Regions from separate parts of the Saccharibacillus brassicae genome, predicted to be linked through region 3. Evidence: riboswitches for the same ligand, from Rfam matches in the RefSeq annotation. Region 3 holds a riboswitch; each other region holds the start of a gene.
The links. Region 3 has a riboswitch for cyclic di-AMP ahead of FFV09_RS14975 (C40 family peptidase). Riboswitches for the same ligand answer to the same signal wherever they lie in the genome.

Region 1: another riboswitch for cyclic di-AMP. It lies ahead of secG (preprotein translocase subunit SecG); the one in region 3 lies ahead of FFV09_RS14975 (C40 family peptidase).
Region 2: another riboswitch for cyclic di-AMP. It lies ahead of FFV09_RS10755 (ubiquitin-like domain-containing protein); the one in region 3 lies ahead of FFV09_RS14975 (C40 family peptidase).

Annotation. Positions count from the first base shown of each region.
Region 1 covers NZ_CP041217.1:2,725,386-2,728,589, reverse strand. Annotated here, with positions in the region: gene rnr (ribonuclease R) at 1-732, opposite strand, end outside; gene secG (preprotein translocase subunit SecG) at 979-1,212, opposite strand; cyclic di-AMP (ydaO/yuaA leader) riboswitch at 1,648-1,819, opposite strand; gene murI (glutamate racemase) at 2,426-3,199, opposite strand.
Region 2 covers NZ_CP041217.1:2,572,985-2,576,188, reverse strand. Annotated here, with positions in the region: gene rnmV (ribonuclease M5) at 1-352, opposite strand, end outside; gene FFV09_RS10755 (ubiquitin-like domain-containing protein) at 484-1,911, opposite strand; cyclic di-AMP (ydaO/yuaA leader) riboswitch at 2,301-2,539, opposite strand; gene FFV09_RS10750 (TatD family hydrolase) at 2,738-3,204, opposite strand, start outside.
Region 3 covers NZ_CP041217.1:3,610,732-3,613,935, forward strand. Annotated here, with positions in the region: gene FFV09_RS14970 (ABC transporter ATP-binding protein) at 1-408, opposite strand, end outside; gene FFV09_RS14975 (C40 family peptidase) at 877-1,347, opposite strand; cyclic di-AMP (ydaO/yuaA leader) riboswitch at 1,349-1,487, opposite strand; gene FFV09_RS14980 (aspartyl-phosphate phosphatase Spo0E family protein) at 1,838-1,993, shown strand; gene FFV09_RS14985 (CYTH domain-containing protein) at 2,167-2,664, shown strand; gene FFV09_RS14990 (NifU N-terminal domain-containing protein) at 2,761-3,039, shown strand.

The DNA of each region.
Region 1 (3,204 bases), 890 kb from region 3:
GTTGATCTCTTCGTCGGAGATCGTCTCCGGCGCCTGCTCCGCTTCTTCGAGCACTTCGTCCGGGAAAGACTCCGGCAGCTGGTGCTTGCGGATGATCGACAGGATGTCGACGCCCGGGTCGCTGTTATAGCCCAGCACTTCGATAACTTCGCCCTGGGCCGCCGCGCGGCCTTCCGGGTAGGCGATAATGCTCACGACGACCTTCTGGCCGTTCAGCGCGCTTCCGGACCGTCCGGCCGGGATAAAGATGTCGCGCGTGATGCGCTTGTCGTCCGGAAGCACGAAGCCGAACGATTCCTCGTCCTGGTACGTGCCGACGATCTGCGTCACGGCGCGCTTGACGACCCGCACCACTTCGCCTTCCATGCGTCCGTTCGAAGAACGGCGCGACGCGATGCGAATCAGCACCGTATCGCCGTTCATCGCGCTCAGCATGTCGTTCGCGTTAATGTATACGTCCGCGTGTTCGCGATCCTCGGGAATCAGGAAACCGAAGCCCTTGGCATGCGTTTGCAAACGTCCGCGCAGCAAATCCATACGTTCCGGTACGCCATAGCACTGGGTACGCGTCAGTACGATCTTGCCTTCTTCTTCAAGTCCGTTGAGCATGTTCATAAACTCCCGAAACTGTTCCGCATCGTCGATGCCGAAATGTTGCTCCAGTTCCTGGTGCGTCATCGGCTTGTAGGCGCTCTCGCGCATAAAGCCCAGCAGCATATCTTCCGTTATCATGGTTATCACCTCAAAATGGCTCCGGCTGCCTACAGACCGCCCGATCGGCTGCAGATCGCGAATGCTCGATTTTTTCTTCTACATTCTCTATTATACGTTAAAAGTACCCGCGCTGGCGCATGCTTAATCCTTGCTTGCTTTTTCGTACGCATTTATTTGAATATATACAAAAAAAAGCCCTCGTCTCCCTTGAATCCAAGGATCAACGAAGGCTTCCCGGGCAGTCCAACCGCCCCGATCGCCGGGTTAGTTGGTCAGAGCCGTAGTCAACAACGCCATGATTACGAATCCGGCACCCAGTACGACGGTCGTGCGCTCAAGCACCAAGTCCATGCCGCGAGCTTTGCTTTTGCCGAACAGATGCTCCGCACCGCCGGAAATTGCGCCGGCCAAGCCTGCGCTTTTGCCTTTTTGCAGCAGTACGACCGTGATCACACCGACAGCAAAGATCAAGAGAACTACCTTCAGAAAGATTTCCATGTCGTTTAACCTCCTAAGCGTAAGCCGCGTATCCTGTATCGATTGAATCAGAGTTTCTAAAATGGAAAACAGCATTTTTAGTCTACCATAGTTCTCGGTATTTGACAATCGACCAAGGGCAGACCGGATGCGGAAAAGAATGGGCGATCCCTGCAAGCGGACATTAAGAAGCCGCGCGGCGGCTGGATCTCCCGCGGCGCGGCTTCGGTTCATTTGACGGTATGGGGACGTACGGCCCTGACAAGCTCGCGCTTAACGGCGCTGCTCTTTGGCTTGAACCGTACGGTCGGTCCAGAGAATGTATCCCGCGGATACGGCCGTAAGGACCAGAATGGCCATGATGATCATGGCATCCGACATGCTTTTTCCTCCTCTGCTGATGTGGCTCCGGTGTGACGTGTGAGAATGGCCTGGTTTTCGAAAGATGCGAAAAAGGTCACCTCTCCTGCTCTGCTTACGAGGTTAGCTGACGGATTGGGACGCAAGAGTCGCCCCGCCTGCCGCAGATCCGGCGTACCGGAGAGCGTCAGGCTTCACCCCATGAGCGCCTGCGCGGCGTCTCGATCGGTTCCCCCGTTTTTATCGAAAAATTCAGCAGTCTAATCTGGGTCTTCGTGTTCGAGTGACGAATCTCATCATCCTTTCCGAAAAGTGGGCGGCATGCCGGAACGTTCGATGTGCCAAGCTTCGAAAGTCCGGGAAGAAGCGGCAATTTTCCCGCGCCTCGCGCGGTGATATGCTGCTTTTATGAACCGTATCTTAACCCCTTCTGACACCTCGTGTAAAGGATGAACCTGAGCGTTTTTTGCGGGTTTGGGCGTTAAAAGCTGACATTGGAATCTCCCACGAAGCCGGATCTTTCCTTTTCGCGGAAAACCTCCCGTTTGCTCGATTTAGCTCTGAAAATGCGGCTGAAAAAGCAGCCTGCGGCACTTTGCCGGAGCTTGATGGGCCGTTTAGGTCGAAAAGCGGATTTTGTTACCGTTTTCATATGCGGAAACGAAGTCGTTTTGTGCATCCTGCCCGGCCTTGCGGGACGTTCGTTCGGAGCGGGATTTGCCCTGCGCGGGCGCGAGAAAAAAGCCTGAGACGAGTCGCAGGCTTCGAAGATCGGAAAGGCGGATCGCAAGTCCGCGCAGCTTCCGTGAAGGCTCCGACCGTACGCGGCGGGAGCTTTTTATTGATTCTTTCGGGTTCTTTTCCTATTCAAATCTCAAAGCATTACGCCGTTCAAAATTGCCCACGCGCGCTCAAGCTTGGCCTGATAGGCCGGATCGTCCGCGGAGTTCATGAACCGCACGCGCCCGCTTCCGCCGCCGGCCAGCCCGCGCTCTTCGAGAACGCGCGCCACTCTCCGCACCGTGCCGGCGCTTCCGTCGATGACCCGGATATGCGGCGGCAGAATCTGTTCCAGCAGCTCCGCATAATACGGGTAATGCGTGCAGCCGAGCACCAGCGTGCCGTAGCGGCTTAGGTCGAACCGGTCGAATTTGCGCAAAAAGTAAGGACCGAGCTCGGCCGGATCAAACTTCAGCGCTTCGCAGTATTCCACGAGTTCCGGCATCGGCAGCGAATCGACGATCCCCAGATCGTCCACGCGCGACACCAGATCCCGGTATTTGGCCTGGCTGAGCGTCAGTTCGGTCGCCAGCACCAGCACGCGCCGCCCGCTCGCCCCGTTCATCTCGACGGCCGGCTTGACCGCCGGTTCCATCCCGATCACGGGCACGTCGTAGGTGCGCCGCAGCTCGGTCGCCGCTACGCTGGTCGCCGTATTGCACGCGATGACGAGTGCTTTGACGCTTTGGCCCAAAATGCGCTCCGCCGCTTCGCAGACGTATTCCGTCACCTGTTCTTTGGTCTTCGGCCCGTAAGGGACATGCAGCGTATCCGCGAAAAAAATAAAGTCCTCGTTCGGAAGGCTGCGGGCCGCTTCGCGCATCACGGTCAGCCCTCCGATCCCCGAGTCAAAAAAAGCGATGCTCATGCTGC
Region 2 (3,204 bases), 1.0 Mb from region 3:
TCTGGCTCTCCCCGCCCGGCATCTCCGTATGCACCCGCTCCAGCGCGCGGCGAATCGCTTCCGGCGAAGCGTTCTCGACGCCGATATCGCCTTTGCGCGTGGCATCGGCTTCGGGAATAAAAGCGTGCTTGCAGCCGGGCACTTTCTGTGCCACGATTTTGCGTATCCGTTCTCCCGCAAAATCCGGATCGGTCAAAATGATTACGCCCCGCCGCTCCATCGCCAGCTTGACGCGGCGAATTACCGCCGCCCCGATCGCCGACCCTCCGGTCTCGATCGTGTCCGCGTCGACCGCCCGCTTGATCGCGACCGTATCGTCGCGTCCTTCCACGACAATCATTTCTCTGATCATGTGTCCGCTCCTTTGGCTCTCATAACAAAAAGAAGAGGAGAACCTCCTCTTCTTCGGTTTCGTTTCCTATACGGTTGATTATAGCATCCGGCGGCCGTCAGCGTAAACGCCCGCTTCGGAAACGAACTTCGTTACGGCTTGTTCGGTCCGATCACGTAAATCGTCAGACCGGATTTGCGGCCAAAGTTCAGCGCCGCTCCGAGGCTGTCGTAGTACATGTCGATCTTCTTGCCTTTGATCGCGCTGCCTGTGTCTTCCGCTTTGCGGTATCCGTATCCTTCGATATAGACCCACCATCCGAGCGGAATTACGTTCGGATCGACAGCGATCGTACGGCCTTCGGCCACGGTCGTGCCCGTTGCGGTGCGCGTTCCGATACCCGGTTGTTCCGAAGAATAAGCGGTAGCGGCCACGCCGGTCAGCACGGTTTTATATTCGAATCCTTTGGCGGACGAGGAAGACTTGGCGGAGGCCGCTTTGGCCGACGGTTTGGCGGCGGCTGCCGGCGCAAACGTCTTCTCGACGACCGGCTCTTTCGTGCCGACGGCGATGATCTCGTCCTGCTTTTCGGTTTTGACTTTTTTGTCGACGACGTACTTGGTTACGAATTCTCCGTCTTGATACACCTTTTCGACCTTGTGGACCACGACGCCTTCGACGCCGGCCTGGACCGTTTTGGTTTTGCCTTTCAGCAGCGAGGAGTCTTCTTTTTCAATCGTCTTGTACGGTACTTTGACTTCCTGATCGGCCGTGAACTTGTTGATGCGGTACACGGACACGTCGGCGTTCTCCGTCAATGGAGCCGTAGCGCCCGGATACACTTTGTCGTGTTCGCCCAGCTCGATGTCCATCGCGGACAGCGCGCCTTCAACCGTTCTTTCGGTCGTCAGGGTCTTTTGCGATTCTCCGCCTACCGTCAGGTTGATCGGAATGGCGGTCGTAATCGCGATCTTGCTGTCCGCTTCGACGGCGGCGCTCAGCGGTACGGAGATCTTGTCGTGCGCGCTGAACGGGATTTCCCATCCTTCAAGCGCCGCGGCTACCGTTTTCTCGGCGGTATAGGCCTGCTTGCTTTTGCCGTCGACGGATACCGTGACCGGCACGGCCGTGGTGATGTTCACCGCTCCGCCGTTTTGGACGGGGGAGCTGACCGGTACCGAGATTTTATCGAATTGGCCGAGCTCGACGTCCCAGCTTGCGAGCGCCGCGGCTACCGTTTTCTCGGTCGTGAAGCGCTTCTCGCTTTTCTCGTCGATCGTCAAGGTGACGGGTACGGCTGTCGTGATCGCGATGCGATCGCCGTCCTGAACCGAAGCGCCGAGCGCCATCGATACGTCATCTTGAGGCTTCAGGCTGAGCGAATGCTCGTCCAGCAGTTCCTGAAGGCTGCCTTTATGCGTGCTTACCGCTTGTTCTTTTCCGTCTACGATCAGCACAATATGCTTCTCGGCCTGTGCATACAGTCCGAGCAGTACCATCGTCACGACTGCGACGACGAATAGTGCGACACCCAAAATTTGAAGCCCGTTCTGGCGTTTCCAACGCCAAGCGTAAGTCATGCTGGATGATCGTGAACCATGGGTGTCTTCTTTGGTGAAAATTCCCACTCTTCCGTCCTCCTCCATAGCCCCGCCGTCAAGTGCATACATAGAAAAATTGACGCGACTACTTGCTATTTTTTCGTAGAAACGGGCAGCGCAAAAAGCGTGCTTCCCGTATGTTCCTCCCGATTCCGATCGGAGAACACGTCTCTACGTTCATCCCGGTCTAAAAGTTCAGCCTTGAATCCCACCCTTATGTACGCTGTTCCCTCCGGCAGAACTGCCATAAAACAAAAGAAGCCTGTGGAAAGAGCGGCTTAAGAAAACTTAAGAGGACTCTTCCGCGGGCTTCCCTCTTATAAAATCGACAAGTTGACGATCTGAGGAAAACATAAGGCGCGTGGCTGCCTCTCTCTTATTGTGCGCTTACGAGGTTAGCTGTCGGGTTCGGACGAAGAGAGTCGTCCTATGTCGGTTCTTCCGCTCATGGCGAGAAGACCTCCAATTCACCCCGTAGACCCAGTTGAAAAGGAATCGACCACGGGCTGCTTTCGCCGAACGGTGAGTTCGGAAATCATAATCGGCAGACCGCTTCGGGTTCCCCCGTTCTTCGTCATTCCTGACGAAGATTCAGCGAGACGGTACATGAATTTGTCGGATTAACCGAACATACGGCCGGATTAATCACTGACAAGATAATAGCTTTTTTCACACTTGTTTGTAAAGCTGCTCGTTTTGACGTATTTCAGAGTAAAAGGTTAAAAATTTGTAATCTTCTGCCCTTTTTTGGACCTAAGAGATTAATATCTCGTAAATACTCTTCTTTTCACCGCATTTGCTCTCTTTAAGAACCGATACCAAAAAGTTTATTCGCATTTTTCATTGTCTGTTCGGCAATTTCTTCCAGAGAAATTCCTTTTAGCTGGGCGGCTGTCTCGGCGACGAGGCGAACATAAGCGGTCTCGTTGCGCTTTCCGCGGTACGGATGCGGCGTCAAATACGGCGCATCCGTCTCGATCAGCAGCCGGTCCATCGGCGTCTTCTCAAGCACCTCTTTGGGCTGCTTGGCGTTCTTGAAAGTGACCGGTCCGCCGAACGAGAGATGGAAGCCCAGGTCGAGGCAGATTTTGGCCGTTTCCCAGCTGCCGGAGAACGCATGCATGATGCCGCCGACTTCCGAAGCGTTCTCTTCCTTGAGGATTCGGATCGTGTCTTCGTGGGCTTCGCGGTTGTGGATCACGATCGGCAGCTTGACCCGTTTCGCCAGCGCGATCTGCTCCCGCAGCACCCGATGCTGAACGTCTTTGGGCG
Region 3 (3,204 bases):
CAGTTCGTGCAGGATGCGCAGGTAAAAGCCGTACACGATGCCCGCTCCGGCCTGCGCTCCGTTCTCGATGCTCTGGATCAGCTCGCCCGTGCCCAGATCGCGATAGGCGCGGTAATCCATGTTCGAGAGGCGGGTGAGCGCCAGCAGCTTGAGTTTCTCGGTGAGGCCGCGCGGCAGCTGGGTCTGCGGGTACTCCGCCGCGTAGTTCAGCAGGGCGCACGCGCCGAGCAGCACGCCGTAGAGCAGCAGCAGGCTGCCTAACTGGCCGAGGCCGGAGGAGAGCGAGATCCGGTCGATCAGCCGTTGAAACGTATGAATGCCGTAAGCCGAAGCGAACTGCAGGGCGAAGCCGAGCAGCACGTACAGCACGATTTGTTTTTTGAACAGGGACACGCTATTTTTTAACACACCAAAAACCGCCTTCCAAAAAGGGAATGAGTCGCTGCGGACGCAGCAAAAAGAGAAGGTTCCGTCCAGCATCATCGTGGTAAAACCAAGGGATGCGATCAGAAGGCAGAGAGCCCCCTTGATAGCCGGTACGCGTTTTGATCCGGCCCGATCCTTAGCTACTTCGAACGATGCGGCAGAACATTCTCCTCGTCACCCCATTTGGAAAGATGGGTTCACTATAGCAAAAAAAGCCCGTTAGGGCAAAATCGAAAAAAAGTTCAAAAAAAGTTCGCGGAAAATGCAACCAAACCGGCGGACTGTCCGTCTATGTAGTATCTGATTAAAAGGAACGGTCCCCGGAGACGATAAAACCCGTTCCCCGGCTCGTGCGCCGGAAGGAACGGGTTAATGGAAGATGTTGATTGAAGCGAATATGGGTGTGATGAATGTGAGAGAGTTGATGAAGACGAAGACGTGCGGAGAAAATCAGCTCTGGACCATTTGACCGTAAGACCAGTCGCTTGTCACGCGCTTGGCGGTCACGTAGCGTTTGCCCCAATACGAATTGGACAGGCTTGCGATGCTGACGCCTTTGCTGCTCGAAGAATTGGCAAACTTGCCGTTGCCTACGTAGAAGCCGACGTGCGAAATTCCGCGTCCCGTCGTGTTGAAGAAGACGAGATCCCCTACGCGGAGATTGGACTTGGATACGGTCGTGCCCTGCTGAGCCTGGCTTGCAGCCGTACGGGCCAGCGAAACGCCGAACTTTTTGAAAATATATCGGGTGAATCCGGAACAATCGAAACCTGAGGTCGTCGTGCCGCCGTATTTGTAAGGCGTGCCCGAGACTTGACTTACTGCGGCGTTAAGTGGTGCGGAGCTGGCGGCATATGTACTTGTGGCCCCCGACGTAAACAAAATGGCTGCTCCCAATACGGAAATGACAAGCTTCTTCAAAAATTTTTCCCCCTGATGCCTACGGAGTTAGCTAAGGGCTCGGTGGTAGGAATTTCCCTATACTCCCTCTGAAACAAGAATAATTCACCCGAAATGGTTCCCCCGTTTTCTTGCGTTAAGAAATTCGGCATTTATTAATATTTTGTAACTATTGATACTCTACCTTACTGACTATCGGTTTGTCAAACGCTCCTTTAAAACATAAAAAACTTATCGACATCGCATGATTATAACAGGCTGAAAACGAAACACAAGTGACAAATTTGTAATTATTGCTGGGAAAAACGCACGTATTTGTTACAATTGGCGGTACGGAAGGTTTCGCAAAGCCCGAACGAACAGCGTTTGATATTTCTTTTTCGGCAGTTTCGTCGTATTCGGCAATAGCTGTGCGCAAAAAAAATTATTTAAAATGTTGGGATTTTATCTCTTGGATTGGTGCTGTTTTACCGATTTATGGTATAGAGGACTCGAGCGGGAGGGCCTGGAGATGAACAACAAAGATATTCAAGATGAGATGGAAAGGCAGCGTCGAATTCTCCATCAGTTGGCCGACGAATACGGTTTCCTCGATCAGCGGGTGCTGGTGCAGTCGCAGAAGCTGGACGAATGGTTGAACGAATACGAACGCTACAAAAACGCATGACGGTTCATGTGAAGTTTTTTTATGAGAACGCTTGCCTGCTTACTGTTCTATTCAAGCGCGTAGCCTACGCGCTTTTTTGCGTTTGCCGTTAAATCGCCTTCTTGGCTTTCGGGGGCCCGATCTTTCGGGGTATACTTATAGAAGAAAATACGGGCATACGAGGAGGAAGCCGCATGGCAACGGAAATCGAACGCAAATTTTTGTTGGATCGCACGCCGGAAGAACTGATCGCCGCCGGATCGTTCCAGCGCCGCTCGCAGCAGACGATCGAGCAGACTTACCTGGCGCTGGACGAGCAGCAGGAGGTGCGCGTGCGCAGACTGGTCGACGCCGATACGGGCGAGGTTGAATATACGCACACGTTCAAGCAGGGCAACGGCATGAGCCGCGAAGAGATCGAATACTCCATTACCGAGAGCATCTACGACCAGCTGTTCCGGGCTTCGGGAGCGGTGCCGCTGACGAAGACCCGGACGACCGGGGAATGGAACGGATTCACGGTCGAACTGGACCGGTACGAACAGCTCGACCTGACGGTGGCCGAAGTCGAATTCGGGTCGCTCGAAGACGCGCAGGCGTTCTCCCCACCCGATTGGTTCGGCGAGGATATCAGTTCCAAGCGCGAATACAGCAACAAAAAAGTGTGGAAAGAACTGCAAAACCGCGCTTGAGGCCCGGCCGCTTCGAAAGAGTCGGCGCCGCAGGGCGGCCATATGTTACAATAGAGCCAATTCGTCCGCTTTCCGGCGGACAAATTTACGAAAGAGGTGAGGACTATCACGGTTCAAATTCATGTTCAACAAACGCCTAATCCCAATTCGGTTCGGGTCGGAGCGGATTCCGTTCTGTTCGAAGGTCCCAAAAGCACGTCGGTCAAAGCGGGAGAGCCGAGCGAGCATCCGCTGGCTGCGGCGCTCGTCGAAATCGACGGCGTGGACAACATTTTCGGCATGCGCGACTTCGTGACGGTCAGCAAACTGCCGGACGCAAGCTGGGACGATATCCTGCCCCAGGTCGAAGAAGCGTTCCGACGCGTATATCCATAGGACGCAGGTTTCGCTTGCCGAAGCCTTGACGTCCTGATCGACGAACGTCTCCTCCGACGGCATTGGGTTTCGCTTTCGGGTCGGGAGACGTTTTTGTTTGGATCTATAATGAAGTCAAACAGCCGGCTTCCGGTTATTACAATAGAGAAGACGAAAGTTGGACGA